Regions from separate parts of the Paenibacillus sp. GQ49 genome, predicted to be linked through region 2. Evidence: predicted binding sites of a transcription regulator. Region 2 holds the regulator's gene; the other holds the start of a gene.
What was found. Region 2 encodes LexA, which represses DNA repair genes until DNA is damaged. Its sites were predicted from a motif close to CGAACATATGTTCG; they were not measured.
Positions count from the first base shown of each region.

Region 1: a site for LexA is predicted at 12,781-12,794, ahead of addB (helicase-exonuclease AddAB subunit AddB). Genes of this name have one in related genera too.

Region 1 covers NZ_JCAXEL010000002.1:468,720-484,644, reverse strand. Annotated here, with positions in the region: gene grpE (nucleotide exchange factor GrpE) at 1-523, shown strand, start outside; gene dnaK (molecular chaperone DnaK) at 685-2,529, shown strand; gene dnaJ (molecular chaperone DnaJ) at 2,659-3,783, shown strand; gene AC6CIF_RS06770 (hypothetical protein) at 4,025-4,393, shown strand; gene AC6CIF_RS06765 (YfhD family protein) at 4,422-4,601, shown strand; gene AC6CIF_RS06760 (hypothetical protein) at 4,594-4,986, shown strand; gene prmA (50S ribosomal protein L11 methyltransferase) at 5,177-6,142, shown strand; gene AC6CIF_RS06750 (site-2 protease family protein) at 6,146-6,826, shown strand; gene AC6CIF_RS06745 (16S rRNA (uracil(1498)-N(3))-methyltransferase) at 6,967-7,731, shown strand; gene mtaB (tRNA (N(6)-L-threonylcarbamoyladenosine(37)-C(2))-methylthiotransferase MtaB) at 7,734-9,080, shown strand; gene AC6CIF_RS06735 (NUDIX hydrolase) at 9,192-9,629, shown strand; gene AC6CIF_RS06730 (Na/Pi cotransporter family protein) at 9,687-10,688, opposite strand; gene AC6CIF_RS06725 (class I SAM-dependent rRNA methyltransferase) at 11,250-12,626, shown strand; gene addB (helicase-exonuclease AddAB subunit AddB) at 12,859-15,925, shown strand, end outside.
Region 2 covers NZ_JCAXEL010000009.1:94,991-110,915, reverse strand. Annotated here, with positions in the region: gene AC6CIF_RS17265 (phosphotransferase enzyme family protein) at 1,149-2,168, shown strand; gene AC6CIF_RS17260 (hypothetical protein) at 2,558-2,791, shown strand; partial or broken gene AC6CIF_RS17255 (peptidase G2 autoproteolytic cleavage domain-containing protein) at 2,953-3,207, shown strand; gene AC6CIF_RS17250 (adenosine deaminase) at 3,986-4,705, shown strand; gene AC6CIF_RS17245 (aldehyde dehydrogenase) at 6,003-7,304, shown strand; gene lexA (transcriptional repressor LexA) at 7,409-8,035, opposite strand; gene AC6CIF_RS17235 (LysM peptidoglycan-binding domain-containing protein) at 8,332-8,709, shown strand; gene AC6CIF_RS17230 (DUF896 domain-containing protein) at 8,805-9,014, shown strand; gene AC6CIF_RS17225 (hypothetical protein) at 9,140-9,649, shown strand; gene AC6CIF_RS17220 (HAD family hydrolase) at 9,678-10,469, shown strand; gene AC6CIF_RS17215 (ABC transporter permease) at 11,058-11,987, shown strand; gene AC6CIF_RS17210 (carbohydrate ABC transporter permease) at 12,000-12,872, shown strand; gene AC6CIF_RS17205 (ABC transporter substrate-binding protein) at 12,920-14,554, shown strand; gene AC6CIF_RS17200 (GntR family transcriptional regulator) at 14,657-15,331, shown strand; gene AC6CIF_RS17195 (cupin domain-containing protein) at 15,428-15,925, opposite strand, start outside.

The sequences.
Region 1 (15,925 bases), on a different contig from region 2:
AGCAGCTGAGCAGGAACCTATTAATGAAGCTGGCGCTGCAGAAGCACAAGCTGAAGAGATGGCTGATCAGGAGCAGGATGAGCTTGCACGTCTGAAGGCAGAAGCTGAGGAGCAACAGCAGCGTTATGTCCGTGCACAGGCTGATTTCGATAACTTCCGTCGTCGTACTCAGAAGGAAAAAGAAGAATTGGCTAAATACGCTTCGATGAAGCTGGTCACCGAACTGGTACCGGTTATTGATAACTTCGAGCGCGCCATGGCTACTGTACCGGAAGGTGCAGAGGTCGAATCTTTCTCCAAGGGCATCCAAATGATTTTCCGTCAATTGGAAACCGTGATGAATAACGAAGGTCTGACGGCAATGGAATCGGTAGGACAACCGTTCAATCCTGAATTCCACCAAGCAATTATGCAAGTGGAGAGCGACGAGTACGAAGAAGGTATCGTTGTTGAGGAAGTCCAAAAGGGCTACATGCTGAAAGATAAAGTGCTTCGTCCAGCTATGGTTAAAGTCAGCTCATAATTTCCTTATAGGAAGGAATGAGTCGGCTCCATAGTTGAACAATGTGGGCGAAGTTTAATATAAAGGTTTGTACACATAGAGCACGATTAGCAACATGAACATCTAAATAAGGGTTAGATCAGACCCATTCATTTTAAATTGTTGAGGGAGGAAATTTTCGGATGAGCAAAGTAATTGGTATTGACTTAGGAACAACAAACTCATGCGTAGCAGTAATGGAAGGCGGCGAGGCTGTCGTAATTCCAAATCCGGAGGGCGCACGTACAACTCCATCCGTAGTTGGTTTCAAAAAAGATGGAGAGCGCGTTGTTGGTGAAACTGCAAAACGTCAAGCGATCACCAATCCGGATCGTACCATCATGTCGATCAAACGTCACATGGGTACTTCCCACAAGGAAACAATCGATGGCAAAGACTACTCTGCACAAGAGATCTCTGCAATCATCCTGCAAAAATTGAAAACTGATGCTGAAGCTTATCTGGGTCAAACGGTAACTCAAGCCGTTATCACTGTACCAGCTTACTTCAATGACAGTCAGCGTCAAGCGACTAAAGATGCGGGTAAAATTGCAGGTTTGGAAGTTCTGCGTATCGTCAACGAGCCTACAGCAGCAGCTTTGGCATACGGTATGGAGAAATCCGAAGACCAAACGATTCTCGTATATGACCTGGGTGGCGGTACGTTCGACGTATCCATTCTTGAACTGGGTGACGGCTTCTTCGAAGTTAAAGCAACGAGCGGGGATAACCAACTGGGCGGGGATGACTTTGACCAAGTAATCATTGATTATCTCGTAAGTGAATTCAAAAAAGATCAAGGCATTGACTTGAGTAAAGATAAAGCAGCGGTTCAACGTTTGAAAGATGCAGCGGAAAAAGCGAAAAAAGAACTTTCCGGTGTATTGACTACAACAATCTCCTTGCCGTTCATCACGGTTGCTGATGGCGTTCCACAGCATTTGGAGTTGAACCTGAGCCGTGCGAAATTTGAAGAAATCTCTGCAGGTCTGGTTGAGCGTACGCTTGAACCAACTCGTCGTGCATTGAGTGATGCGGGTATGACAGCTAACGATATCGACAAGATCGTATTAGTTGGTGGTTCCACACGTATTCCTGCAGTACAAGAAGCAATCAAAAAACTGACGGGTAAAGATCCACACAAAGGCGTTAACCCCGATGAAGTTGTAGCTTTGGGTGCTGCTGTACAAGCGGGCGTACTGACAGGTGATGTGAAAGACGTTGTATTGCTTGACGTAACTCCACTGTCCCTTGGTATCGAAACAGCAGGTGGCGTATTCACTAAGATGATCGAGCGTAACACAACGATCCCTACAAGCAAATCTCAAGTATTCTCCACATATGCAGACAATCAACCAAGCGTTGAGATTCATGTTCTGCAAGGTGAGCGTGAGATGGCAGCGGGTAACAAATCGCTTGGACGTTTCATGTTGGGTGATATTCCACCAGCTCCACGTGGCGTTCCACAGATCGAAGTTAGCTTCGATATTGATGCCAACGGTATCGTTAACGTATCTGCAACAGATAAAGGTACAAACAAAACTCAAAAAATCACAATCACTTCTTCCAGCGGTTTGAGCGATGCTGAAGTTGAGCAAATGATGAAAGATGCTGAGTTGCACGCTGAAGAAGATAAAAAACGCAGAGAACTCGTTGAAGCGAAAAACAGTGCAGATCAATTGATCTACTCTGTTGACAAAACGATCAAAGATCTTGGCGAAAAAGCAGATGCTGGCGAAGTTGAAAAAGCAAATGCTGCCAAAGAAAAACTGCAAGGCGTTCTGGCTTCCGACAACCTGGAAGATATCAAAGCTGCTACAGAAGAGCTGACAGAGATCGTTCAACAACTGTCCGTGAAACTGTATGAGCAAGCTCAGGCGCAAGAGCAAGAAGCACAAGGTGCTGAAGAGCAACAAGGTTCCGCTAAACGTGATAACGTCGTAGACGCTGATTACGAAGTTGTGGATGAAGATAAAAAACAAAACTAATTCGTAGTTCTACGCGAATTAAACATCGGTGACGTTCGAATTAGAGGGAAAGTCATAGCCGGGGCTCCCGCGCTTTGGCTTTCCTTTTGTCACGATGTGCGATAAGGTGAATGATATGGGGGTGGAAGAGTGGCTGAAAAGCGTGATTATTATGAGGTGCTTGGCGTTAGTAAAACGGCTAACGACGATGAGATTAAAAAGGCTTACCGTAAGCTTGCCCGTCAGTATCACCCTGACGTAAACAAGGCTGCTGATGCGGAAGCTAAATTTAAAGAAGTTAAAGAAGCTTACGACGTAGTGAGTGACGGTCAGAAGCGTGCACAATATGATCAATATGGTCATGTCGATCCGAATCAAGGTGGATTCGGTGGTGGCGGTGATTTTGGCGGCGGCGGATTTGGCGACATCTTCGACATGTTCTTTGGCGGCGGTGGCGGTGGACGACGTGATCCAAATGCTCCCCAACGGGGGAATGACCTGCAGTACACGATGACGATTGAGTTCAAGGAAGCTGTATTCGGTAAAGAAACGGATATTACGATTCCGCGTACCGAAGGCTGTGATACCTGTCATGGCTCAGGTGCCAAACCTGGAACGAAACCGGAAACCTGCTCGGTCTGCCAAGGTAGCGGTCAGCAGGAAGTCGTGCAAAATACACCGTTTGGACGTATGGTTAATCGTCGTGCATGTTCGAACTGTAGTGGTTCGGGCCAAATTATCAAAGAAAAATGTACAACGTGCAGTGGTAGCGGTAAAGTTCGCAAGCAACGCAAAATCCATGTCCGCATTCCAGCGGGTGTTGATGATGGCGCGCAACTGCGTATGACAGGTGAGGGCGAGGGAGGCCTGCGTGGCGGACCAGCGGGAGATCTGTATATTGTCATTCGCGTGAAATCACATGATTTCTTCGAGCGTGAAGGTGACGATATTTATTGCGAAATCCCACTTACCTTTGCTCAGGCAGCTCTGGGAGATGAAGTTGAAATCCCAACGTTGACCGAGAAAGTGAAGTTGAAAGTACCAGCTGGTACACAAACAGGAACGTATTTCCGACTCAAAGGCAAAGGTGTACCACGCCTGCGTGGTATGGGGCAAGGAGATCAGCATGTGAAAGTGGTTGTGGTTACACCTAGTAAGCTGAATGACGAGCAGAAAGATCTGCTTCGCCAAATTGCTGCGCTGGATGGAGAGCAAACACATGAGCATGAACAATCTTTCTTTGATAGAGTGAAACGCGCCTTCCGCGGCGACTGAGAATAAAATAAAGCAAGTCCTTAAGGACACCACAGCGGTTTTTACCGTAAGGTGTCCTTTTTTGTACGCCTTTTTTTAGTGGTTCAGTGATTTTGGCAACATCCATGGATCTATGCTACAAAGAACGACAGCAATTTGTGGGAGCATTTCGGTATATTCTGAGCGAACTTGCGGAAAGATAGCATGGCGAGAATGATATGCATAGCTGATATGCGAGAAATTAGGGAAGCAGGTGAAGCGGATGACCGAGAAAAATATTTTGGCGTACTTTCACAGCCCGGAGCAGGCTCAAGGGGCAGCCAAAAAACTGGAGGCATTGCGAGTGGAGGACCTGTCAATTAATCGATTCAGCCGTTATGCGGGTGTAGGACCAAGCGGGGCTTCCTACAAGCCGGGCGTTTCCGGCAGTTTTTCATCATGGGTGCCCGATTCGATGCAAACAAATGCCAGTGCTGGAATCATGGCTGCGGCGGACCCTTCTGCAAGCGGCATGAGTGATGGTGGACAGGGTGGACCAACGGGAAGAGATGTATTACTTACTGTCATCGTAGATGAATCGGTACATCACCGTGCTATGTCTATAATCGAACAAGCCGGTGGAATGATCTAGTTTCCCAATATGAAGGAGGAGCATTACAATGGCAGAACATGAACGTCCAGGCAAGATTCTCACAAAAACGGAAAAGATGAAACGATTGCAGTCCGCCAAAAATGAAGATGTGGAATTCAGCGCTGAAGCTGCGGATCATGAAGATATAGAAGCACTACGCCGCAGCGAAGCGGCTGATCGACGTCAGGGACGGGAGCTTAATGACTGAAGATCGCTCGGGAGTGACCATCGAAGCTGTTTTTACAAGCTGGACTGAGGCCGAGTCTGCACGCAGAGCCCTGGAATTGTTGCACCCGAACCAATTGAGTATTGAGAGCCTTGGCAATGAAGCATCTGCATTGGACTCAAATGGTGTTACGGGCTTCGATAATTCTCCTACGGCCGTTGTCGGAGGGTTTAGTGGCGAACTGAATGTACTTGCCCTGATTAGTGATGAAACGGAAATGTTGTCCAATGGTCAGGTGTATGATACACCCAAAGAGGACTCGGCAAACAGGCTGAAACAAGAAATTTTGCTGACCGTGTCCGTATCCAACGATTCGCTCCCGCAAGCCGCAGAGATGATCACACAGAACGGTGGACGTTTTTGCTAAGTGAGATTCGAATTATACAAAATGCTGAAGTAAATGAAACAGATATGAATGAATAGATGACAGGATATTCGAGCAGTCAGGCTGCGGATATCCTGTTTTGTTTTTCTTTTACTGGTGCGGCTTTGTGCTCCGAGTAGCTTGTGTAGTACAATAGTTGGGATGTTTGAAAAATGAGGAGGAAAAACCAAGTATGTTATGGCATGAACTAACAATACATACCACAGAAGAAGCTGTGGAGATGATTTCGAATTTTTTACATGAAGCGGGTGCTGGAGGGGTTTCGATTGAAGAGTCCGGTACTTTAAATAAAAAACGGGACACGACATATGGGGAGTTATACGACGTTCCTTTGAATGATATTCCAGAAGGCTTTGCGGTCATCAAAGGGTACTTCTCCGAAGGTACGGATATGGTTGCATTGCAGTCCGAAGTTAATCCGAGAATTGAGGAACTTCCCGAATTCGGAATTGATACAGGTGAAGTTCGTTATGAGACGCGTACAGTGGATGAAAATGACTGGGCAACAGCTTGGAAGCAATATTTCAAGCCGGTACGTGTATCGGAACGTCTGACGATCAAGCCAACGTGGGAAGAGTATACGCCTGAAAGTCCGGATGAGAAAATTATAGAGCTTGATCCAGGCATGGCCTTTGGTACAGGAACACATCCAACGACCTCCCTCTGCTTGCGCACACTGGAAACGGTTATTCAGGGCGGCGAGGAAGTCATTGACGTAGGTACAGGTTCTGGTATTTTGGCTATTGGAGCGATAAAACTAGGGGCAAAACATGTACTGGCGCTTGATCTTGATCCAGTTGCGGTAATCAGTGCCAGGGAGAATGTGGAACTGAATGGGCTGGAGCAACAAATTACGGTTAAAGAGAGTGATCTATTGTCCGTCCTCGGGAGTCAGGACCCTGCGCTAGGTGTGCAACTGCCAGTTAAGGTTGTCGTGGCGAACATTCTGGCAGAGATCATTTTGTTGTTCGTAGACGATGTCTATCATGCGCTTGAGTCTGGTGGTACCTATATTGTATCCGGCATTTGGAAGAACAAAGAGCAGGTTGTGCATGATGCACTGGAAGCCTCCGGGTTTGAAGTGAGTGAGATCCACCGTGATGAGGATTGGCTGGCGTTTGTAGCCAGAAAGGGGTAACGTATGGACTTTTGGAATTCGTTCTTTCGTTATCCGATCGATCAGCTTCCGTTTTTCCTGCTGACCATTCTGATCGCATTTACGGTGCATGAATTCTCGCATGCGTATTTTGCCAACAAATTCGGTGATCCAACAGCGAAGCTGTTGGGTCGGGTCACGCTGAATCCGGTTGTACACTTTGACTTGTTTGGTGTGCTGTTGCTCATTATTGCCGGCTTTGGTTGGGCCCGTCCAGTTCCCGTTAATCGGGCTAACTTCGACAAACCTAGATTGATGGGCATCATCGTATCTGCAGCAGGGCCTCTGAGTAATCTTTTGCTCGCGATCATCGGTACAATCATCTATGCTTCACTGGTTGGTTCGGGAGCTCTCGGCGGCATTGATAATGAGCGGCTGCTGACAGCAATCACGACGTTCTTCGCTATCTTTAACTTAACCAACTTTTTCCTGTTCCTGTTTAACTTGATTCCGTTGCCCCCGTTGGATGGTTATCGGATTCTGGAAGATGTAGTGCCACCTTCAATCAGCCGCAAGCTGCAAGGGGTGGAGCAATGGTCCATTTTTATCTTCCTGTTGATTCTTGTTATACCTCCGTTGCAAAATGTAACGATTCAACCTTTGTATGAGTTTGCGCAAACGATGTATGTGGATCTGGCAAAGGTAATTATCGAATTATATCGCTAAAAAAGCGTATCGTGTTTTGGACGGATATACTGGTCAGAAACACGTAAAAGTTGTATGATCATCTGTGGCGATTGGATTCATGCTTGTCATTAGGCGGGGTGAATTCCAGTCATAACAGGACAGAATGGGTGGATTGACTAATGCAGCGATATTTTGTATCTGCAGAACAGTTTAATGAACACGCTGTGATCATCACAGGTGATGATGCACGCCATATCGGCAAGGTCATGCGTGGTAAACCTGGAGATAAACTGATTGTCAGTGACGGAAACTCCAGAGAAGCACTCGTGGAAATTGAGACCATTGAAGTTGGCCAAGTTACTGCAAATATTGTAGAGTCTCTGGTTATGGACCGTGAAGCACGGATTCGTGTAACCGTGGCACAGAGTTTGCCCAAGGGCGACAAGATGGAAACAGTCATCCAGAGATGTACTGAGATTGGGGCGGTATCATTTGTACCCTTCCTATCAGAGCGTACGATTGTGCAATATGATGCAAAGAAAGAAGGCAAACGGTTGGAACGGTGGCGGAAAATTGCCAAGGAAGCTGCCGAACAGAGTCACCGGAATCGTATTCCATCCGTTGAGCAGCCGCTTTCCTGGAAAGGGCTGTTATCTTCTTTTGAGGGCTATAGCCTGGTATGTTATTGTTATGAGAAAGAAAATGGTAAACAGCTGAGAGATGCACTGAAGCCGTTTATAGAGCAGCTTGCACCTGATGCAAGTGCAGAAGTTTTGATCGTGGTTGGACCGGAAGGTGGATTTTCTGATAAGGAGACGGCAGAGGCTGATCAGGCAGGTGCTGTATCTGTTGGACTGGGCAAACGCATTTTGCGTGCTGAGACAGCTGGAATGGCAGCACTAACTTGCGTGTTATATGAATCCGGAGAAATGGGAGGAATGTAATTATGCCATCCGTGGCGTTTTACACCTTAGGCTGCAAAGTTAATTTCTATGATACAGAGGCGATTTGGCAATTGTTCAAAAACGAAGGTTACGATCAAGTGGACTTTGATGAACAGACAGCGGATGTATACTTGATTAATACTTGTACAGTAACCAATACCGGCGACAAAAAGAGCCGTCAAATTATTCGTCGTGCCATTCGGCGCAACCCGGAGGCGATTGTGGCCGTTACAGGCTGCTACGCGCAGACTTCTCCGGCAGAGATTCTGGACATCCCGGGGGTGGATCTGGTTATCGGTACACAGGACCGTGACAAGATTTTGCCATATGTTAATGAAATTAAGGAGTCCCGTCAACCCGTTAATGCGGTGCGTAATATTATGAAAACCCGTGTGTTTGAAGAGATGGATGTACCTGATTTTGCTGATCGTACCCGAGCGTTCCTGAAAATCCAGGATGGATGCAATAACTTTTGCACGTTCTGCATCATTCCGTGGTCTCGTGGTCTCTCACGCAGCCGTGAGGCGAATAGCATTATTCAACAGGCGCATCAGCTCGTACACGCCGGATACAAGGAGATTGTTCTGACCGGTATTCATACAGGTGGGTATGGTGATGACATGGAGAATTATGATCTGACCGATCTGCTGTGGGACCTGGACAAGGTAGAGGGGCTGGAGCGTATTCGAATCAGCTCGATTGAAGCCAGTCAGATTGACGACCGTATGCTCGACGTGATCAAACGTTCGGACAAACTTGTTCGTCACTTCCATATTCCGCTGCAAGCGGGTGATGATACGGTATTGAAACGCATGCGCCGTAAATATACGACAGAAGAGTTTTACAACAAGATGCTTCGCATTCGGGAAGCAATGCCGGATGTAGCGATTACAACAGACATCATTGTTGGATTTCCTGGTGAGACGGATGAGATGTACCGTAATGGCTATGAGTTGATGCGGAAGATCGGTTTTTCCGAAATGCACGTATTCCCTTATTCGAAACGTACGGGTACACCAGCAGCACGGATGGAAGATCAGGTGGACGAAGAGGTCAAAAATGCACGTGTGCATGAACTGATTGACTTGTCTGAGCAGATGCAGCTGGAGTACGCTGAGCAGTTTGTCGGACAGGTACTGGATGTTATTCCCGAAGGTGAAGCCAAAGGCCGCGAGGGAAGTGGCAAGCTGCACGGTTATAGCGACAACTACATTCAACTGGTCTTTGATGGAACGATGGACATGGTCGGTAAAGTGTGCCGAGTCAAAGTGGTTGAAGCAGGTGTCAACGAGAGTCAGGCTACGCTGGTACGTGTGTTGGAAGAGAATCTTAAGTCCGCCGCGATGTGATCGAGGCGTCAGAAACAAGGATTTCATTTCCTTGGGGAGCTTACCCGGGGAGATGAGGTCCTTCTTTTGCAAAAAAATAAGATAAAGATATCGAAGTTGATGGGGGAGAGCATGATGAACAAAAAAGAAATTTCAGCAGGCGGAGTTGTTTATAGAACAGGGGAAGACGGACGTCTTCAAATTCAGCTTATCGTAGATCGTTATGGTAAAACAACTCTCGCCAAGGGCAAAATGGAAGATGGAGAAACAATTGAACAGACGGCACTGCGCGAGATTTTGGAAGAGACAGGTATGGTGGGCCGCATTGTAGAGCCGGTTGATATCATTGCTTACACGTACCAACATGCAGACTTTGGCCCGGTGGACAAGGAAGTTCATTATTATCTCGTTGAAGCCGAGAGTGGTGATCTACAGCCTCAGATTGAAGAAATCAAGGGTGTGGATTGGTATGCTCCGGAAGAAGCATGGTCCTTACAGCAGCAGAGCGGATATGATAATAACGATGATATCTTGCGTGTAGCCCTGAACAAGTTAGGCATTAACGTATAACGCACTATTGTTCGAGTCAGTTAGCCGCGAGCTCTGTGGGTCTGGATAGGCAGATCATCAAGCCACGGGTGACTTCGCCGCGGGGGCGTGGACCGGTGGTTTTTTGTGCCAGATTGGCAAGTAACAGAATGGCAAAGCAAGCAGTGAACTGGTGACGTTAAAAAGGGTCTGGGCATGCGCAATCTGTGCCCCGTTGTCCGCTGACAGCCAGGCCGAAGCTGCATGCAGCTGGCCGATCAGCGGCATAAACAGCAGCGCTCCCGCAATGTTTAATACAACATGGGAGGCTGCGACAAATTTGCCTGCGGATGCTCCGCCCGCAGCAGCAATCACAGCGGTGATGCAGGTCCCCACATTGGACCCGATCACAATGGCGATGCCGATATCCACAGGTAATACTCCTGTGGCTGCGAGCGTAATCGCCATGCTAATGACAGCTGCGCTGCTGTGAATGAGTGCTGTCAGACAGGCACCTGCCAGGAAGCCCCACCACAAGCTGTCGGCCGAGCGGTCGAGAAACCATTGAAATACGCCCATGCTCCGCAAGGGTAAGGCAATGGATTGCATCACCTGAATGCCTGTCATAACAAGTGCAAATCCCGCGGCTGCGAGGAAGCTGTACTGGATGTTAAACAGAGTCTGGCGGGTGCGTTCAGGAGCGGCCAGATTGCGTTCACCAAGAACAACAAACAGGGCCCAGCCCGTTAGAGACAGGACGAGTAGCGGCAGGGAAGCACGGCCGATCTGCAGTCCCACCAGCTCCGTTGTCAGGCATGTCCCGATGTTGGTGCCGAGGATGATTCCAAGTGTGCGTCCATAGGTAATTAATCTGGCATTAGCCAGTCCAATGGTGAGTACGGTGACCGCAGTACTGCTCTGTAACAGGGCCGTTGCACCTGCACTGAAGGCCATGCCTTTCCAAGGAGCAGAGGTGGCACGATTGAGCCAACCTACCAACATGGGTCCTGCCATGCGCTGCAAGGCCGTCTCCATCAGCTTCATGCCACCAAAAAAGATAATAAGCCCATAGAGTAGGGGCAATATCACATCTCTAAACATACAAAATCATTCCTTCCGTCCGGGTTCCTTAACTCATCCTATGAGTAAGAAAAGACAGCCATGACAAGCCTAAAGGAATTCAGAGGGAAGCGACCTAAATTACCCCACCCCAATTCGAAAGATACGATGATTCGTGCAAACGTAGTGGAGGGGACGAAATCGAATCTGAAGAAGCGAAGCGTGCGCCTTTGTGTCCGGATTTTCCCTTTAGGAAAGGGGAATCAAAAAAATCTGGAGACAACAGCGATCAGAGGAACAAATCGTCGCTGTAGTGTCACTCATACAGCGCTTAAAGTAACAGCTTAGCGCCAACATGCTCTCAACTGCCCCACCCCAATTCGAAAGATACGGTGATTCGTGCAAACGCAGCGAAGAAGACGAAATTGTTACCGAAGAAGCGAAGCGCTCGCCTTTATCCCCGGATTTTCCCTTTGAGAAAAGGGAGTTCAAAAAAATCTGGAGACAACAGCGATCGGAAGATCGATTCGTAACCGAAACGCCACCTACGCGCCGCACCAAACCTATCTTTTGAACTATTAAATTAAAGGAAGTGGATCTACCTTGCCATCAGTTACACTCGAACGCAGTCGCAAAAAGCGGCTAGAACATGCACATCCATGGATATTTAACAATGAAATTGCCTCTGTTGACGGAAACCCGGAGCCGGGAGATCTGGTCAATGTATTGAATCATCAAGGTCGCTATCTGGCGACAGGATATTACAATCTCGCATCTCAGATCACGGTAAGAGTTGTATCTTATCAACCGCTGGAGTCCGAACAGATGGATACGGCGTTCTTTGCAGCGCGTTTCCGCGATTGCTTGCGTCATCGGGAACGTTTTATCCAGGATGGAGAGGCATACCGCCTCGTTTATGGCGAAGCAGATTTTCTGCCAGGATTGATCGTTGATCGATTTGGCAGCGTCCTCGTTGTACAGTTGCTTACACTTGGCATGGATCGTTGCCGTGAAGCCATCGTACAGGCACTCATTGAAGTAATGCAGCCAGAAGGCATATATGAGCGCAGTGATGTCTCAATTCGTGAACTGGAAGGTTTGGAGCAGACCAAGGGTCCACTGTACGGAGAGTGCCCACGACATGTCACCGTTACAGAAAATGGACTACTCATTAAAGTGGATATCGTGGAAGGACAGAAGACAGGTTACTTCTTCGACCAACGCGAGAATCGTGCAGCCATCGAACCGCTCATGAAGGGTTGGGGCTACAAGAGTGGAATCACACTACAAACGACTGAGCAGGATGGCACAGAGCAGCTCTTGCCTGTGAATAAAAGCGGTAAAGTAGTTACATTCCCTTATTGGGATGGTGCCACTGTGCTGGAGTGCTTCTCACACACAGGCAGTTTCACGTTGAATGCTTGCAAGTATGGAGCCAAAAAAGTGACTTGTCTTGATATTTCGGAGCATGCCATTGAGAGTGCACGAACAAATGTGGAGCTGAACGGTTTTACCGACCGTGTTGAGTTCGTAGTTGCTGATGCATTCCAGTACTTGCGTGAACAAGTGAAAGGGCTGGATGAACGTACCGTACGTGCACGTGCAGGCGAACAGAAAGTAGATACATCCAAAGCGCTGGCAGCTGGCGGTAAAACATTTGATGTCGTCATCCTTGATCCTCCTGCATTTGCCAAAACGAAATCAGCAGTCAAAGGTGCATGCCGTGGATATAAGGATATCAACCTGCAAGGAATGAAACTGGTTAATGAGGGCGGATATCTGGTGACAGCCAGCTGTTCGTATCACATGCGTCCTGACCTTTTCCTGGATACGATTGCGGATGCAGCGGAAGATGCAGGCAAAGTGCTGCGTCTAATTGACTGGAAGGCAGCAGGTAAGGACCACCCGCAAATTTTAGGCGTGGATGAAGGACATTACCTGAAATTTGCTATTTTCGAAGTGCGTAGTAAAAAGAATTAGAAGAGTCTGGTTTCACTTTTTTTAATCTCTCGTGAGATAAAGTGAATTTTAAATGAATGATACTTTTGGCAAAAAGTCCACAGTGTGATAGCTGCGGGCTTTTTGCTGTTTGGCTGTGTTAACGGAGATGATCTCCGTTTTTACCGGATAGTGGCAAACGTATGTTCCGAACCAAGTCAGATATGTTATACTGGGAATTAAAATCTTGTACGTGTAGTTTGGAGGATTAGACATGTCCGTTCGTTTTGTTATTGGCCGGGCAGGCAGCGGCAAAAGCTCGCTGATTACCCGGGAAATTACAACCCTGCTTCAACAAGAACCGCAAGGTAAACCTTTGATTTTACTCGTTCCGGAACAGAGTTCCTTTCGCACAGAGCAGGCATTGGTGTCTTCTGGAGCAATTAAAGGTACCATGCGTGCAGAAGTGCTCGGCTTTCGCCGTTTAGCCTATCGTGTAATGCAGGAAGCAGGTGGTTCTGCTCGTATTCCGATCGGAGCCGAAGGCAAAAAGATGCTGCTCTACAAGGTCATCCAGCGCCGTAAGGAAGAATTGAAGTTGTTTGGTGCATCCGGCAGCCAGCTGGGTTTTATAGGTGAATTAAATGACTTATATAGTGAATTTAAACGTTATGAAGTTGATCCATCATTGCTGGAAGAAGGGCTGTCTGGAGGGAATACCTCATCCACTTCGCCGATTCTGGAGGACAAGTTGCATGACTTGAATCTGATATATCGTGACTATGAACAGGAACTGACCCATTTATATATTGATGATGAAGACACGTTGACTGAGCTGACAGATCGTTTGTCGGAAAGTGCATTGCTGCAGGATGCCCAGATCTGGATTGATGGCTTTCAGGGATTCACGCCACAGGAGATGAGTGTGATCGGTCGGCTGATGTTGCAGTCCTCTTCCGTGACGATTGCACTGACACTGGATCGTCCTTATGATCACGGCGCACTGCCTGGAGAACTGGAACTGTTCTATCCCACAGCGAGTGCCTATGCGCGCCTGAAAGGGATGGCTGACGAACTGGGTATACCGAGTGATATAACCGTGCTAGATTCGGAGATTCCACCGAGATACAAAGATCGTCCGGGACTTGCTCATCTGGAGGCTGGTTTCGACCGGCGAATTCGTTGGAAAAGTGAAGGCCTTGATTCCGGAATCCGACTGGTTGCAGCGGAAAACCGACGAGCTGAGATGGAGGGGGCACTGCGTGAGATGCGGCGCCTGGCACAAAACGAAGGTGCGCGTTACCGGGATATGGCAGTACTTGTCCGGCAGTTGGATACCTACGCTGATATAGCTGAACCTCTATTCAGGGATTATGGCGTACCCGTCTTTCTGGACCGCAGAAGAAATGAACTTCATCATCCATTGTCCGAGTTTATCCGTTCTGCACTGGATATTGTTCGGCGCCACTGGCGTTACGAGGATGTATTTCGCTGTGTCAAAACGGATCTGCTACTTCCGCGTGATGGTTCCATCACTCGTGAAGATATGGACCAGCTTGAGAATTATGTACTGGCTTGTGGTATTCACGGGTATCGCTGGACTGATGGCAAACCATGGAAGTATGTACCAAGCCTGTCGCTGGAAGATAACGGTCAGGATGGCCGTAGTCGAGGACGGGACCAGATGCTTTCTCTAATGGAGAGCTGCCGAACGGTCATTACAGATTCCTTGGGTGTTTTTGAGAAACGAATGAAAAAGGCAAAGACAGCCAAAGCCCAGTGCGAGGCACTATACAGATTGCTGGAAGATGCTGAGATCCCATGGAAGCTGGAGAACATGTCTGCTGAAGCTAAGGCTCAAGGTGACCCCGAACGGTCGAGAGAACATCGGCAGATGTGGGGAGCTGTGCTGGATTTATTGGATCAGATGGTTGATATGATGGGGAATGAACGGCTGGATATCACGCTGTTTGCCGGGATGATTGAGACCGGATTGACGGAACTGAAGCTGGGTCTGGTACCACCAGCACTTGATCAGGTATTGGTTGGTTCCATGGACCGTACACGCCTTCAGGACATCAAATACGTATTTATCCTTGGCGCCGTTGATGGTGAATTACCTGCCGTACCTCAGGATGATGGCGTATTAACGGAACTGGAAAGAGCGTTACTGACAGAAAGAGGCGTGGCGCTTGGACCAGGAGCAACAAGACAGATGCTGGATGAACGTTTCCTGATCTATACGGCACTTACAGCGGCAAGCAGCCAGTTGTGGCTGAGTTACCCGGTTGCTGATGATGAGGGGAAAGCACTGCTTCCTTCCGAGATTGTCCGCCATGCACGGAAAATGTTTGGTCTCCAAGAACAGCCATTACTCGCTCAACCACCGGTTGCGAACTCGGAAGAAGCGCATTGGTCCTATGTCACCCATCCAGGTCAGAGTCTGTCTGCGCTCATTGGACAATTGCGCAAATGGCGCCGTGGAGAAGACATCCCTGAAATGTGGTGGGCGGTCTACAATTGGCATGTATCTCGAGAGACAAGCAGACCTCAGCTGGAGCGGTTGATGGGATCGATCTTTTATCGTAATCGGGCATTGCCACTACGTACAGCTACCAGTCGCAGACTGTATGGTACAGAGGTGAGGACGAGTGTCTCGCGAATGGAGCGGTTCGTTGCTTGTCCGTTCTCCCATTTTGCTTCGCACGGGCTGCGTCTCAAAGAACGGCAATTATACCGCCTTCAGGCTCCTGATATCGGACAGCTGTTTCATGCTGCACTAAGCCAGCTGGCTATGCGGTTGCGTGAAGAAAATCGTAGTTGGGGCAGCTTGACTCCAGACCAATGTCGTCAGGAAGCCGAGCAAACGGTGGAGCAGATTGCACCACAGCTGCAAGGGGAGATTTTGCTAAGCACCAAGCGATACGGTTATATTTTCCGCAAATTGAAGGACATTGTTAGCCGGGCATCCGTTATTCTCGGTGAACAGTCCAGACGTGGAAGTTTTGAACCGATTGGGCTGGAACTTGATTTTGGACCGGATAAAACACTGCCGCCACTACGTTTTGAACTGGAGAACGGATGTGTGATGGAGATCGTGGGTCGGATTGACCGTGTGGATGTGGCAGAAGGCGAGAATGGTCTGCTTTTGCGTGTCATTGACTATAAATCAAGCCAGACGGACCTCAAGTTACATGAAGTGTACTATGGTCTGTCATTGCAGATGCTCACCTATCTGGAGGTGCTGCTTAGTGCTGCCGAAGAATGGCTTGGGGAAACGGCGATGCCGGGAGGAACGTTGTATTTCCATGTGCATAACCCGCTGTTGCAATCCGCAAACG
Region 2 (15,925 bases):
CGTCTGTGCAGGAGTCATATTTGGCTCCAATAACTATGTTTGGATTAGTGCTGAGGTTTCTTGCGGAAAAGTAACTATAACAACTCTACCCTATTTCAGAGGATTTGACCATACTTTAGCTTTAAAGTTCTTGTCCTTGGTTCGAGACCAGAACTTGTACTGATTGCCGAAAAGGACAAGGAAATGATCTGATTACCGATTAGATAAGTATTTAACTACTTGTGACTGCTCTAATTCATTAAGCTAGCGGGCAGTTTAGTTTAAGATTAACTGCGGTGAACCATAACATCGCTAGTGATAAAGTTGAGAATTGAACTGGATATCGCATCGGCAACGCTGAGTTTGCAGGAAGGAGCTTAAAGTATTCACGTACTGGATACATGTGGAGTGTTTTATATTGATGGTCCGTAAGGAATAGATGAGATGTGACGGTTTAGCTCAAACGACTTAATTGTATAGTGTTGACACTTCGCCCACTTGGAGTGATATGTTACTATTGAGATAGTATTCTATTTCCGATGAAGACATATTTTAGTTTGAATGTTATTTAGGAAGGAGAGACACTATGACAAGGTTCGAGATATGTTCTATGCAAAGTCTATTTTATGAACAACGGCGGTTGTTTGTATAGAGCTAATAATATAAGTAACCGCTTAAATCGGGATAGTGATAATTGTTATAGTGTAGACTTTGCTACCTTAAAATTCAACTATTTTTAGGAGCGGCTATCTTGAGATATGTAAATGCCGACATCATCTTTCCAGAAGAATTACTATACAAAAGTATATGAACGGTGAATTGGTTTACGTCCCTAAATCAAAAGGTTTGCGTAAAAAATTGGGGTGAAAATTCAGGCAGCAGAAAATTTTTAATCTTAGAAATGATGAAATCCGGCGAAAGTTTCTCGATGGTGACACTATCGAGAAACTTTCAGATCGATTTTGCCTTTCAAGCGATACTATTAAAAAGATCGTTTATACAAAATAATAGTTTAACAAAAGTCGCATTGGAAGAAATTCTGATGTGACTTTTTTGTGTATAGTATGGTTTAAATTGTTTACTACATATTTTCAAGCTTTTACTATCGTTATAATAACATATAAGAGAAGTAGTTGATTTACTTCATAAAAACTGCAGGGGGATAACAAATGAATGATTTTTTTAGATTTGATACTGATGAAGAACGGCGGGCGTTATTAATCAGAGCAAGGAAAGTCGCTTTATCTGCAATTCGAAAGTATGACTTAGAATGGGATAACATCCAGTTTATTCAACTATCCGATACGATCACGTATAAAATTGAAACCAGTACAGATAACAATTATTTACTTCGCATTCATTCGGACCGATTAAGCAGAGAGGAAATTCGTTCGGAACTCCTACTGTTACAAGCACTGAACAAATCGAAAGATCTAAAAGTACCAGAAGGGATGGCAAATTGTGATGGTATTTATGTATTGGACATCGAAACAGAGACAGGATATAGGCGCCCTTATATAACGATGATGCGATGGATAGAGGGTGAAAAAGCAACAGGTGAATTTACAGATAGTCAAGCATATAATATAGGTGTATTAATGAGCAGGCTCCATGGAGCAGCAAAGGATTTCAATCCACCTTCTGATTTTGTAAGACCTACTTGGGGAGTAGAAAGTTTTAAACGTGAAATGGCTAAGTTGGAACGTTACTATGAGCGTTTTTTATCAGAAGAGGGATGGAAGCTGTATCAAGATGCAGCTGAGAAGGTTGTATCCCAACTTACCACGATGCATCCAAGTGAACATAACTATGGGCTCATTCATGCTGATTTACATACCGGTAATATGGTTTTTGAGGATAATCAACCCTATCCGATTGATTTTGGAAGATGTGGGTACGGATATTATCTCTACGATATGGCAGGCACCATATTGGAGCTTTGGCCAAAGCATCGATGGATGCTTATCCAAGGTTATGAGAGTATTAGGAAGTTGGAAACGGACTATATTCGGGATCTGGAATGTTTTTTTGTCATGTTCATGATCGAGAACTCCTGCCATCACTCCTCTGATCCAAGAGAAACAACCAGTTTAATCGATGAACAAAAGTATGCCCAAGCATACATAAGAGAATATTTAAATGGTAATCCATTTTTATTCGAAGTGATCGAGCCTGTAAATGTGGATTAATACTAACCGATACCGGGCTAAAATAATGATATCTTATGGTGATGATTTACAATAGGTCGCTGTTTAGAGTGTTTGTTCGTATCATCAAGTTTTAAAAACGTGAGCTATGACTTCGAGTTTATATAAGATCTACTTGTGTACTTAGCGCTGAAACTTTTCTGTTTATTATGAAGATTTATGCTTATTCATGAAGTTTGTCCGATCCAATTGTTCTTCAGCTACTCTAGTTCCCCTTCATTTTCGGGGTGTATTTTGACGGAGCTGTTTGGGTCGTTTCGTGATTTTTTAAACTGGCATTGAGTTGGAATGAAGGCGACTCGAATTGGTGGGTCGTCTTTTTTTCTTTTCTAGGGGCTTGATGGTTTGCGCCGGATGTTCAGGTCAGCGAGATGCCAAATACGGTTGAGGCATTATGGAAGTCGAGCTTTATATGGAAAGCATCCGTCCTATACGGAGAGTACGTATGCGGTAAAGTTAACAACGAAGCTGGAGGGGGAGCTTCGAAGTGCTCCTTGGTCATCGATTTGAGGGATAAGTTCGATGAGTTCCTCAGAGATTTTAATGTTTTTGGAAGTATGGAGAAGGCAGAGCTGCATCAAACCATTGATTATGTGAAGCTTTAAACTTCATATTCTGCAGAATTAGCATAATGTATTTATTAAGAACCTCTTTTATATCTTTAAAGCCTCCTAATCCAATTGGACACTCGAAGCCACCTCAGATACACTAAATGAAATGAGGAGAGCGTCCATGAAAAGATGGGAACGGGGAGGTTACAGTCCCATCACACACGTTGAAAACAGCATTAATCAATCATCAGTATGATCCTTTACAGACTTACGTTTCTCGGTTGGAGCGTCCAGAATGGGTAGCTGTAGGAATGATGGGAAAACTTCTGATAAGAGATGATGGCACATGTCGAGAGAACGGGTACTGTATAGAACGTTATTTCTTTTTTTGTGTATGCAAAACCGCCTTACAGCGGTGTAAGCGCAAGTTAATCAAAGTATCGAACAGAGCAGTAAAATGTTGTTGTTGAAAGATGTAAAAAGGAAAATCTTCGAATTAGTAACGGAAAAGATATTTTACAAGATACATCAAAAAACGAGCCTTTGTATATAAGGCTCGTTTGTGCAGGAGTCATATTTGGCTCCGAAAGTTATGTTTAGTCTACTACATTTGTTTTATCGCTGAGAAAGTAACTAGAACAACTCTACCCTATTTCAGAGAATTTGACCATACTTTAGCTTTATAGTTCATGTCCTTAGTTCGAGACCAGAACTTGTACCTTGTACAAAGTGTCGGAATAGAGATGTGTCTAATCATTGTGCGTTTAACTGAAAATATCATTTAGTATCCTAGCGCATGAGAAGTTACATATTATTATATAGCAACTGAAACGCTGAGATAGGGAGTCAGATATTAAAAAACGAAATATAGTATTGGAAATAGCTGTTGAGCAGTTAAAGCTATCATCATAAATATTATTTAAAAAATTTAAGGTATATAAGAGAAAATATACCAAATTTATATCATAATATTTTTGAGTTGGACATACAATACTTGATTCTGTGAACAAGAGGTGAGAGCAACTATGAAAAATAGAAACATAACAGGTATTGTATTGGCTATAATCTATTGCATTGTTCTTTACTTTATTTTAACAGATTCTCCGCCTGGCGAAGCTCCAAATAATCCGTTCTGGGTTTATTTGTTTATTCCAATTGGGGCTATTGTGATTACATCTTTGTTTGATTACGTAATCAAATTCGATTTTTTTAGAAAAAAGAAAGATTAGAATTGAATGGAGGACTAAAATGATACAAACAATGAAAATTGCTAAAACATTTTTAGCCGGAGTCATGCTTTCTACATCTATCTCAATTCCAGCATTCGCTCAAGATCAGGCAAATTCTTTACCAGCACTTCAAGTGGAAAATAGCCTTTTAGAACTAGTCGAAAGTACAACCGATAATTCCATCACTTTTAAAGACGGTTCTACATTAATTCAATATGACAGCTATTATATTGCAACAGATTTAAATGGTAAAGATGAGTTAAAAATTACAAAAGTTGATGAGACTAAAGTAAAGTATGAAAATCTTCAAACTGGCGAAGTGAATTATGCTACAAACGAAATAAAACCTATTCACGAAGATCTCATTTTCTCGCCACAAGCATTAGCAGATGGTTATGTATATAAAGGCAAAGTGGAAATTTCCACTGAGATAATATATGCCACTGCTTCTGCAATAGCAGGTATACTCGCTTCCTTTATTGGAGGACCTGTAGGTGGAAAAATAGCAGGCATACTTGTAAGTATCGGTGGTTATTATCTTTCTAAGGATGCTCCTAGAGCCTACTGGGTAACAAAAACATACACTAGAGATGTTAGGCATAGTGATTTTAGTGCGACATTATTCATCAGGAAGGACCATTACTATTATAAATATCATGATTATACCGGTTTTATTGATACCGCTTCGACAATCCAGACTTGCCAACCTTTTGGTTGTGGTCCAGTGAACGAATATTAAATCTATTTATGTCGGATAGAAAATATCCCATTAAAGTCGCTATTATAGCGGCTTTTTTGTTTTATTCGTACAAGTTCATTTTTCGATTACCGATTAAGTAAATATTTAACTACTTAGCAGAAACTAAATAAATTGATAGAGTGGTCTTACGAAAAAGCAAAGCTCAACCGATAAAGCAATTGATGCTTTAATCCGTTGGCAAAATATTAAAGGAGTAACAAGCAGGTTTCTAACTGGCGTAGGTGGTGTTGTCACTCTTCCAGTAGCTAAACCAGCTGATTAATGTACGTGCAAATACGAGTGATAGTTGCCATTGCTCACATGCGTGGTTATAATCCAAAAGATGATGAAGTTAAAACGTTGGTTTTTTCGTGTCTTACCAGACAAGCTGCTACAGATATTTTGAAGGCTGGTATAAAACCGGGCAGTATACCTGTAAAGAATGCGATTAAAAAGATTCCAAACGTAGCAATTAAGACTATAAATCAAGTTTGGTGAAAAAGGTATTATGTTTTCTTTCCGATTAAGTGTAGCCCAGCTGAATTAGACTTAAAAATAGTTTTAAGATAACGGACAGGATAGTGTAATTATTACGCGAATTATCCTAGGGAGTTGCATAAAGAAGGAAAAACGTATCTAGAAAAACAAAAAAACTTCTTAGTGAGACTGGTGGAAAGTGTGCAAACCCGGGATGTTTAAGAATAGAGCCTGTTGATTACCATCAAATCAAGGTATGGGCAATTCTTAAAAAACACGAAACTAGTTACATGATTGCGTGGAAAACTTAAAATAACTGATGATGAGTTATATAGATGGAAGCAGATAAAAGGGTCACCAAAAAAGCCTATGTTTGTCTGTAACCATGGCTTACTTTTAACATGATGCATTCGTTACCGATATATAATCGTAAAGCGCTCTTTTCATTAATGAAAGGGGAGTTTTTTATATGTGGTAACTAAACATTTCCTATTTTGAAGAAATGTATCAATTCATGTTATTAACAGCGCAAAAACCATTGTCATTATCTAGTAACCCATTAAAGAGAAACTGAAATTAATTCTTTCTTACAGTGCATTAAACTGTCTGAAACAAAAGATTTAAATCAAACTTCCTTAGAAATTCTGATAGCCACGAAATAGAAAGGAATACTAGCTTTCACTCTTTCAAAATTCCAACCATCGTTCAAATAAATACAAATGGATGTTTCATTTGTATGTTGAAAGTTTCATATAGAAGAGGTATACTTTAATTAAATTTTGAGCAATTTAATTTTAAATAATTAATTGGAGATGTTAATATGGATCAGGCAAAACAACTTGTGACAGAACAACGTACATTTTTTTATACAGGACAAACTAAAAATATCGAGTATCGGATTAATGCTCTTCAACAGCTTAGAAAGGGAATTGAAAAGTATCAGCAACGAATCCAAGATGCACTTCACGCGGATCTGAACAAATCTGAGGCGGAAGCTTACGGTTCCGAGATTCGCATTGTTTTGGGTGAACTGGATTTTGCATTAGAACACCTGCAGGAATGGGCTGCGCCAAAACAAGTCCCAACCAATTCGGCTATGCCGGATGGGGTGAGTACCATTTATCCTGAACCATACGGAGTGGCTCTTATTATTGCACCTTGGAACTATCCTTTCCAACTGGCCTTTGGTCCACTGATTGGAGCAATTGCAGCCGGTAACTGTGCAGTTATTAAGCCTTCTGAATTAACACCAGCCGTATCTCGTCTAACGTACGATCTGATTCAGGAGATCTTCCCTCAGGAGTATATTGCGGTTATGGAAGGAGAAGTTGAGGTCAGCACAGCATTGTTGAAAGAGAAATTTGATTATATTTTCTTCACAGGTAGCACAGGTGTTGGTCGCATTGTTATGAAGGCAGCTGCGGAGCACTTGACTCCTGTAACTCTTGAGTTGGGCGGCAAGAGTCCTGCTATTGTCCATAGTGATGCAGATCTGAAGCTGGTGGCCCAACGTATTGTTCGTGGTAAATTCCTGAATGCAGGGCAAACATGCGTTGCTCCGGATTACTTGCTTGTGCATGAACAAGTTCATGATGAACTGATCAATCTGATTAGCGCAGAGATCAAAGATAAATTTGGGGATGATGTGTTACAGAACTCTGATTTCCCGCATATTGTTAATTCGCGTAACTTTGATAGGTTGTCGAGATTCCTCACAGATGGCAAAGTACTAATTGGTGGACGTTCTGTACGTGATCAGTTGCTTATTGAGCCAACTGTACTTGGAGATGTGAACTGGGAATCGGCTGTCATGCAAGAAGAAATCTTCGGTCCGATTCTTCCTGTATTTACGTACAGGGACCTGAATCCTATACTGGATGAGATTGTTCGCCGGCCAAAACCATTGGCGCTATATCTCTTCACACAGGATGAGCAACTGCAGGATCAGGTTCTGAATCAAGTATCCTTCGGTGGGGGATGTATTAATGACACACTTTCTCATATGACTTCACACTATCTCCCGTTTGGTGGTGTAGGAGAGAGCGGTATGGGCTCATATCACGGGCAACAGAGCTTTGATGTGTTCTCGCATCACAAGAGTGTTCTGAAACGCAGTAAATAATTAGCTGCTAAACTAACATAAAAATGAAAAAAGAGGTTGTCCTGTTGATCAGGGCAACCTCTTTCGTATTTCATTACATCTAGTTTTGTTACTCAAGTTAAATATTAATGAATATCTCGGAAAAGGCCAATGACTTTACCCAGAATACTAACGTGTTTCAAACGTAAAGGTTCGAAGGTCGCATTCTCCGGTTGAAGGCGAATATGATCTTTCTCTTTATAGAACGTTTTCACTGTAGCTTCATCGTCTTCAGTCATTGCAACGACGATATCACCGTTATCAGCAGTTTGCTGTTGACGGACAATAACGTAATCTCCGTTAACGATTCCAGCTTCCACCATACTATCTCCGACTACTGAAAGCATAAACACTTTTTGTTCGCCTACATAATGTGTAGGAAGAGGGAAGTAGTCTTCAATGTTCTCGGTTGCAGTGATTGGAACCCCGGCTGTAACTTTACCAACGACAGGAATACGTGCAACGCTATGAGCAAATTGATGAGAATGCTCAGATTCTTCCTGGCTCAAAAGCTCAATGGCTCTTGGCTTGGTAGGGTCGCGTCGGATCAAACCTTTTTTCTCCAAACGATCCAAATGTCCATGTACTGTTGAGCTGGAAGCAAGTCCAACCGCTTCACCAATTTCCCGTACGGAAGGAGGATACCCCTTCAACCGGACTTCATTTCGTATAAACTCCAGAATAGCCTGCTGCCTGCTGGATATCTTCGACATACCGTATCAACCCCATTTTAGTAACGTTTGGGAAAATTATAACATAGAACCTCCGTTCGTACAAACATAAGTTCTAAATAAAATAGCATTAAATCAGTGTTTTTTAACTTATAGAATAGAAATTGTCCAAAAGTCAGAGCATAATACTGCAAATGCTTTGCAAAAGGAAGTGAAATAAGATATTTCTCCTTCAAAAAAGAAGCGAACAATTGTTCTGAAAATCTATTGAACAAAACAAGTGTTCGTGTTATATTGATTTCAACAGATAGGAACAAACGTTTGGAGGCGGGTATTTAATGAGATATTCTACTTATCAAAGCATTTATGAACCAATGAATTCGGAACTGGTGAAGTCTAACATAGGGAACTACAAGAAGGTTTTAGTGCGTTTCAAGATTTCTTCATGGATGTTAAAGGTAGCCATTACCTCTATGATTATATTTATTGGATGCAGCACCGTTTTAACTGTATTTGCCGGCAATGAGAATGATGTTCTGCCTGGAGGAAAGATAGCTGTTTCACAAGGGGAAACATTATGGAGTATTTCTTTGGAACATAAACCGACGAATATGGACACACGTATTTATATAGAAGCAATTAAGAAAGTGAATCAACTTCATACAACTTCCATCCAAGTGGGACAAGTACTAGCTCTACCGCAATTTGCAGAATAAAATGCACATCAATGAGTGTTAGCGCGTGTCAGCTTGACAAGCAGCCTTTATAATGGCAAAGTTAATATGACTTTGTATTTTTGGAGGGGACAAGCTTGGATATAGATAGTCTGGTAGCACGCATTAACGAATTGGCTCGTAAGCAAAAGTCCACGGGATTGTCGGAGGAAGAACTTGCTGAACGTGCCGAGCTAAGAGAGATTTATTTGAGCAATATTCGCAGTAATTTCAGACAACAACTGGATACCATTGAGATTGTTGATGATGAGAATGACAAAGGCCACCAAGGCAAACTCAAACACTAACGAAACCTAATGATATCATTATGATATTTAGGTTTCTTCCTGTTATTTTGAGTATGCAATTTATAGGGGGAAATGTTGGTTTGCAATTATGTAAGCCGATACAAAGACACATAAGGGGGATTCTCATGTCGCGTTCGTTCGAGAGAACGGTTAAGAAAAATTCCAAGCAGTTAAATCAGCAACGCAAAAAAAGTGGTCAACCAATCACAGGTACACCAGGTGAAGAAGTCTTTAAGGGACGCAGCCTTTTGTTCCCTATATTTTTGATCGGTCTCGCCTTTTTGTATCTGTTTATGAGCACATTCCTTGTGCAAGCTCCAATGACAACTTGGGACTGGGTGACGATGCTGCTTTACGTATTTTTGGCAGTCATCTTCATGCTTCGCCGTCCATACATCAAGATTAGCAGTAATCGGATTATAACGACGAAGGGTAATCGTGAACGTTCAATTGGGGTTGACGATATCGTTAAATTCAGAATTGAACCAGGTACAGTTGTTATCGAACATAACAGTCGCGGGAAAAGATGGGTGTTTACCAAGTTATTGAACCGTTACGATACAGATGCGATTGCAGAACGTTTGCTGAAGTTTGCAAAAGCACACCAGATCACCGTGGAAACCGTCGAAAAGTAATTATTGCATAAAGGGGTAGATGATCGGAATGGCGTTAAAAGCGATTTTGTTCGACCTAGATGATACTTTATTGTGGGATGAGCGTAGTGTTCGAGAAGCTTTTCATGAGACTTGTCTAATCGCAGCGCAAGAGACTGGGGCCAAGCCGGAAGAACTTGAAGAAGCTGTTCGTAATGAGGCACGTGGACTGTATGAATCATATGAAACCTTTCCTTTTACCAAAATGATTGGAATCAATCCGTTTGAAGGCCTATGGGCTAACTTTACTGGTGGGGATCAACCTGAGTTTCGTCAGTTGGAACAACTTGCTCCAGTATACCGTAAAGAATCTTGGCGTCTTGGCTTGTTGAAGTTGGGTATAGATCGGGAAGATCTTGCTGAACAACTGGCCGCACAGTTTGGAGTAGAACGGAGATCCAGACCTCATGTATACGAAGAAACGATGGATACCTTGCGTCAGTTACAAGGAAAGTACAAACTGTTGTTGTTAACAAACGGTTGTCCTGCTTTGCAACAAGAGAAGTTGGATGGTGTACCTGAATTGACTCCTTTCTTTGATGAGATTATTATCTCGGGTAACTTCGGAAAAGGAAAACCAGATCCGTCGATATTTGAACATGCTTTGAGTAAACTAGGTGTTAAACCCGAAGAGAGCATGATGGTTGGAGACAAGTTAACGACTGATATTCGTGGTGCTTTATTATCTGGCATCCAATCCGTATGGATTAACCGTGAGCATAAGACCAACAACGAAACGTATGCGCCAGACCATGAAATAACACATTTATCGGAATTGAATCAGCTTATTGCTAGTTTCTAAGCAGATCAGCTATAACATCTTTCCTCAGCACCCTGAAACATTGGAAGCTTCAATGAACGATGATGTCGTTCTTGAAGTTACCAATGTTTTTTTATTTGAGCTTGTTGACTAAATTACCTTGTTAAATGAGATCTCCATTTTTTTTGCTAAAAGTTATTGAAATTAGGGGGAAGCTGAATTAGAATATAACTAACATACTAGTATGACTAGTATTTAGATTGTCCTAAAGCAATTTCTTTTTGACTTACTACATTAAATGGAGGCAGGGAGTTATTGCTTATTATTTTCGATTGAATGTAAGCGCTTAATAATTTAGAATATCTTCTTTCGATTTGGAGATCACACCACTTAGTAAGTGCTAATGAATGATGTGAAGCACCTTGGATTGTGTGATTCTACATAATACATGAAATTGATATCGCTTACATTTAGCAATTATCTATTTCGTAGTGGGGGTGAACTTAAAGGAGTTGTTGTCTTCTACAAGAGGAGAAACGATGGGAGTTGTATATGAATTACTCTTACTTATCAAGTCCTGGATCGGAGTGAAAACACATGGAGTCGGAAACCGCTAAAACAACGTTAACCATGACATCTTTACGTAAAGAGAGCAGATTACGAACGGCAGCAACCTTGTTTCGCAAAGACTGGCAGCTGTATTCACTATTAATCCTTCCCATCATCTATCTCCTTATTTTTAAATATGGGCCGATGATTGGTAATGTGATTGCGTTCAGACGTTTTGTTCCCGGGGGAAGTATATTTGGAGAAACGTGGGTTGGATTAAGGTACTTCAAAATGTTCATTGAGGACCCTACCTTCTGGAGAGTATTTGGTAATACGCTGATGTTGGGCGGACTTGCATTGCTCTTTACATTCCCGGTTCCAATCATTTTTGCCTTGATGCTTAACGAAGTGAAGAGTAAACGATTCAAAAAGTTTGTACAGACCGCGTCTTATCTGCCTCATTTTCTGTCCATCGTTATCGTTGCAGGTATGATCCTGCAGCTGACAGCAGTGAATGGTTCCATTAATGGACTGGTGGCTTTCTTCACCGGAGACAATATTCCTTTTATGCAGCGGGCTGAGTGGTTCAGAACAATCTATATCACTTCTGAGGTATGGCAGGGTATGGGTTGGGGAGCGATTCTGTATCTGGCTGCACTGACAACCATTGATGATTCTTTGTATGAAGCTGCGCGTATCGATGGTGCCAATCGGTGGAAGCAAACGATTCATGTAACGTTACCAGGGATCTTGCCAACGATTGTGACGTTATTGATTTTGAACATGGGTAATTTCCTGGCAGTTGGATTTGAAAAAATCTTGCTCTTATACAATCCGCTTATCTATGAGACATCTGATGTGATCTCCACTTACCTGTATCGGGTGGGACTGGAATCCAGTAACTTCAGTTATGCTACCGCAATTGGCTTGTTCGAATCGCTGATCGGTCTGATTCTGGTGTTCTCCGTAAATGCCATCTCACGCAGACTGACACAAAGAAGCTTATGGTAAAGGAGGAGCACCATGCAGGAATCCAGATCTTACAAGGTATTTAAAGTATTCAACGTTATCTTTCTGCTGTTCGTGGTATTTATAACGCTCTATCCATTTTTAAATGTCGTGGCACAATCCTTCAGTAGTGAGTCCTATATTAATTCGGGTAAAGTTAGTCTGTTCCCAAGAGGATTCAATGTGGAGACGTATAAGACTATCTCACGTGACAGCATGTTCTGGACGAATTATAAAAATACGATTATCTATACTGTAGTAGGTACATTAATCTCCATGTTTATGACGACTATTTTCGCATATGCCCTGTCCAAAAAGAGGTTGATGGGTCGCAAGTTTCTGACGATGTTCGCCGTATTTACCATGTTCTTCAGTGGTGGATTGATTCCAAACTATGTGTTGATTAATTCCCTTGGGTTCAACAACACCATGTGGGCACTTGTTGTTCCTGGCGCAATTAGCATATACAACATGCTGATCATGAAGTCATTTTTTGAAAATATGCCTGAAGAACTGGAGGAAGCTGCCTCCATTGATGGTTTGAACACCTACGGGATCTTGCTACGCATTATATTGCCGCTTAGTAAAGCAGTTATGGCAACCATGGTGCTGTTCTACGCAGTAGGTCATTGGAATTCCTGGTTCCCAGCCTTTCTGTATTTGGACAAAAAAGAACTGTTCCCGGTCACCATTTATTTGCGCAATATGATTGCAGGAGCGACAAGCGGTGCATCTGCCGGTGCAACCTCAGCTGATAACCTGACACAGATTGCTGCCAATATTAAGTCAGTAACGATGGTATTAACCATCTTGCCGATACTCACCATCTATCCATTTGTCCAAAGATACTTTGTAACCGGTATCATGTTAGGGTCTGTTAAACAGTAATACGTAGCAGCTAGAATACCTAAACCAAATTCAGGGGGATAACCTAAATGAATCAAAAGCCACGTAAGTTTGTTGGTAAAATGGTGTTGGCATCAATGATGACCGTTGTTCTGGCAGCATGTAGTAGCGGTACCGGAGCTGGAGGTGATGTCACAGAAGTTCAAACCAAGGCAGCGATGGAGACGTACAATGTAGGGGATACATTCAAGGCGACTGAGCCGTTTAATCTATCGATACTGTATAGTGATCAACCTACCTATCCGTACAAAAAAGACTGGTTGCTTTTCGAAAAGATGACTGAAATGACTGGTGTTACACTTGAGCCAACGATTGTTCCTATGAGTGACTATTCTCAGAAGAGATCTCTTCTAATCAGTTCTGGTGATGCACCGCTGGTTATTCCAAAGACTTATCCTGGTGAAGAATCTGCTTTTGTATCTTCCGGTGCGATTCTGCCCGTTAGTGATTATATTGATTTGATGCCCAACTTCAAGGATAAAGTAGAAAAATGGGGATTGGAAGAAGAAATCGAAGGACTTCGACAGGAAGATGGCAAGTATTATGTACTCCCGGGTCTGCATGAAGAAGTATGGCCAGATTATACATTAATCGTAAGAACAGATGTTTTTGAAGAAAATAACATTGCTATCCCAACCACATGGGATGAACTGTATGACGCTGCAAAGAAACTCAAAGAGCTCTACCCGGATTCCGTTCCGTTCTCGGACCGATTCCAATTTAATAGCACATTAGGTATTGCGGCTACCGGCTTTGGTACCAAGGCTGGATGGGGTTTTGGTAACGGATTGACGTATAAGGAAGATCAGGATGAATTTGTGTACACGGCTACAACACCAGAATACAAAGAGATGCTAACGTACTTTAACAAGTTGGTATCCGAAGGATTGCTCGATAAGGAGAGTTTTACACAGGATGATGATCAGGCTGTACAGAAATTTGTATCCGGCAAATCATTCATGATTAATGGTAATTCCCAAACGGTGGTGCTGCACCGAAATGATATGAACAAAACGCTGGGAGAAGGTAAATACTCAGTTGCAAAGATTACAGTACCTGGTGGACCAAAAGGGCAATTAATGTCTGGCTCCAGACTTGAAAACGGTGTCATGATCTCCGGGAAAATTCAAAAAAGCGAAAACTTCAAAGCCATTATGCAATTTGTGGATTGGTTATACTACAGTGATGAGGGTCAAGAGTTTGCCAAATGGGGCGTTGAAGGCGAAACATTTACCAAAGAGGGCGGAGAACGTAAATTGGTAGAAGATGTGAACTACAATGGCTTGAATCCTAAAGGCAAGAAGGATCTGCGTATTGACTTTGGTTTCTCTGGTGGAGTATTTGCCTACGGTGGTACGACAGATCTGCTGCAATCGATGTTTAGTGAAGAAGAGTTGAAATTCCAACAAGACATGAAGGATACCAAGGAAGTAATCCCGGCAGAACCACCAATTCCTTACTCTTCAGAGGACCGTGAACGGGTGACACTTCTGAGTACACCACTGAAAGATTATTCGGATCAAAATACACTTAAATTTATCTTGGGTGAGCGGGACTTGTCTGAATTCGATACGTTTGCCAAAGAGCTGGATAGTCAAGGCTTATCCAATTATCTGAAGCTGGCAAATGACACGTACAAAGCCTACAAAGAAAACAAGCAATAATATAGTTGATGCTGGCCAGATTACCGTTTCACACCGATATATAAGTGGAACGGTAATTTGTGCTAAGATGAATGAATACGGCTGATAGAAAGAGGTCTAGGCATGTCACTTAATCAAAAAATTAGAGGCTCGACCCGGGCATATTCATATAACCTGTTAAAAGAACGAATTCTTCACCTGGAACTTAAGCCGGGTACCAAGATTTCAGAGAAAGAGATTGCAGATGAACTGCAGGTGAGCAGAACACCCGTGAGAGAAGCATTCATGAAGCTTGCTGAAGAAGAACTGCTGGACATTATTCCCCAGAGTGGAACGATTGTCTCTCATATTAATCTGGAGCATGTGGAAGAAGGCAGGTTTATGCGGGAGAAGATGGAGAAGGAAATCGTAACTTTGGCTTGTGTTTCTTTTCCTGAAGAGTTCAGATTTCGACTTGAAACCAACATTGCAATGCAGGAAGTTTGTATAGGGAAAAACAATTTCTATCGACTTTTTGAACTGGATGAAGAGTTTCATCAGATTTTGTTCCAGGGCACGGGTAAGCTGAGAACATGGAAAATGTTGCAACAACTGAATATTCCGTTTAATCGGTTGCGTTTATTACGTCTAGCGGAGGACTCCAACCTGGAGGTCATCATCTCCCAGCACAAAGAGATTTATCGTCTTATCACAGAGCGTCAGACCGAGCAAGCTGTGCAGGTGATGGAAGCTCATCTTAGACTAGTTGTTATTGAACAGGAATCGATAAAAGCGAAATACCCGCATTATTTTATATAATGCACGATGTTGTATACTACTCTCCATATGCATATGCGAAAACCCCTGTTCAATTGAACAGGGGTTTTGGTTAAGCAAGTTGTAACATGAGAGTGTTTAGGCTTGTTTGATAAAAGTAGGATCAGGGTATGGATCTGCAATCCAGCCATCTTTTTCGATGAACAGACGTACAGCAATAATTTGTTTGTTCTCCATTAAGGTGAAGAAGTGCGGTGTATTCTCAGGTACAGATATAACGTCTCCAGGAGACAGTTCTACATTAAAGTAGCCCACATCATCTGTAGCTTTAATAACAAAGATTCCTTTACCAGCGACAATTGCACGGATCTCATCTTCAGCGTGGGTGTGGATCTCTTCGAACTTGGCCAGCTTTTCTTCGATATCTGGTGTTTGTTCGGACAGTGTGATGACATCCCAGATCTGGTATCCGCGACGTGCAGCCAAATCTCTGATTTCATAATCGTAAGTTTCTAAAACCTCGGTTTTCTGTTCATCAGTTAATCCAAAGTTATTTTGCAGATCAGTGTTCAGTTTGGAAGCGTCCCACTTCTCATATAATACATCGTATTTGTTCAAGAAATTTCGAACATTTTC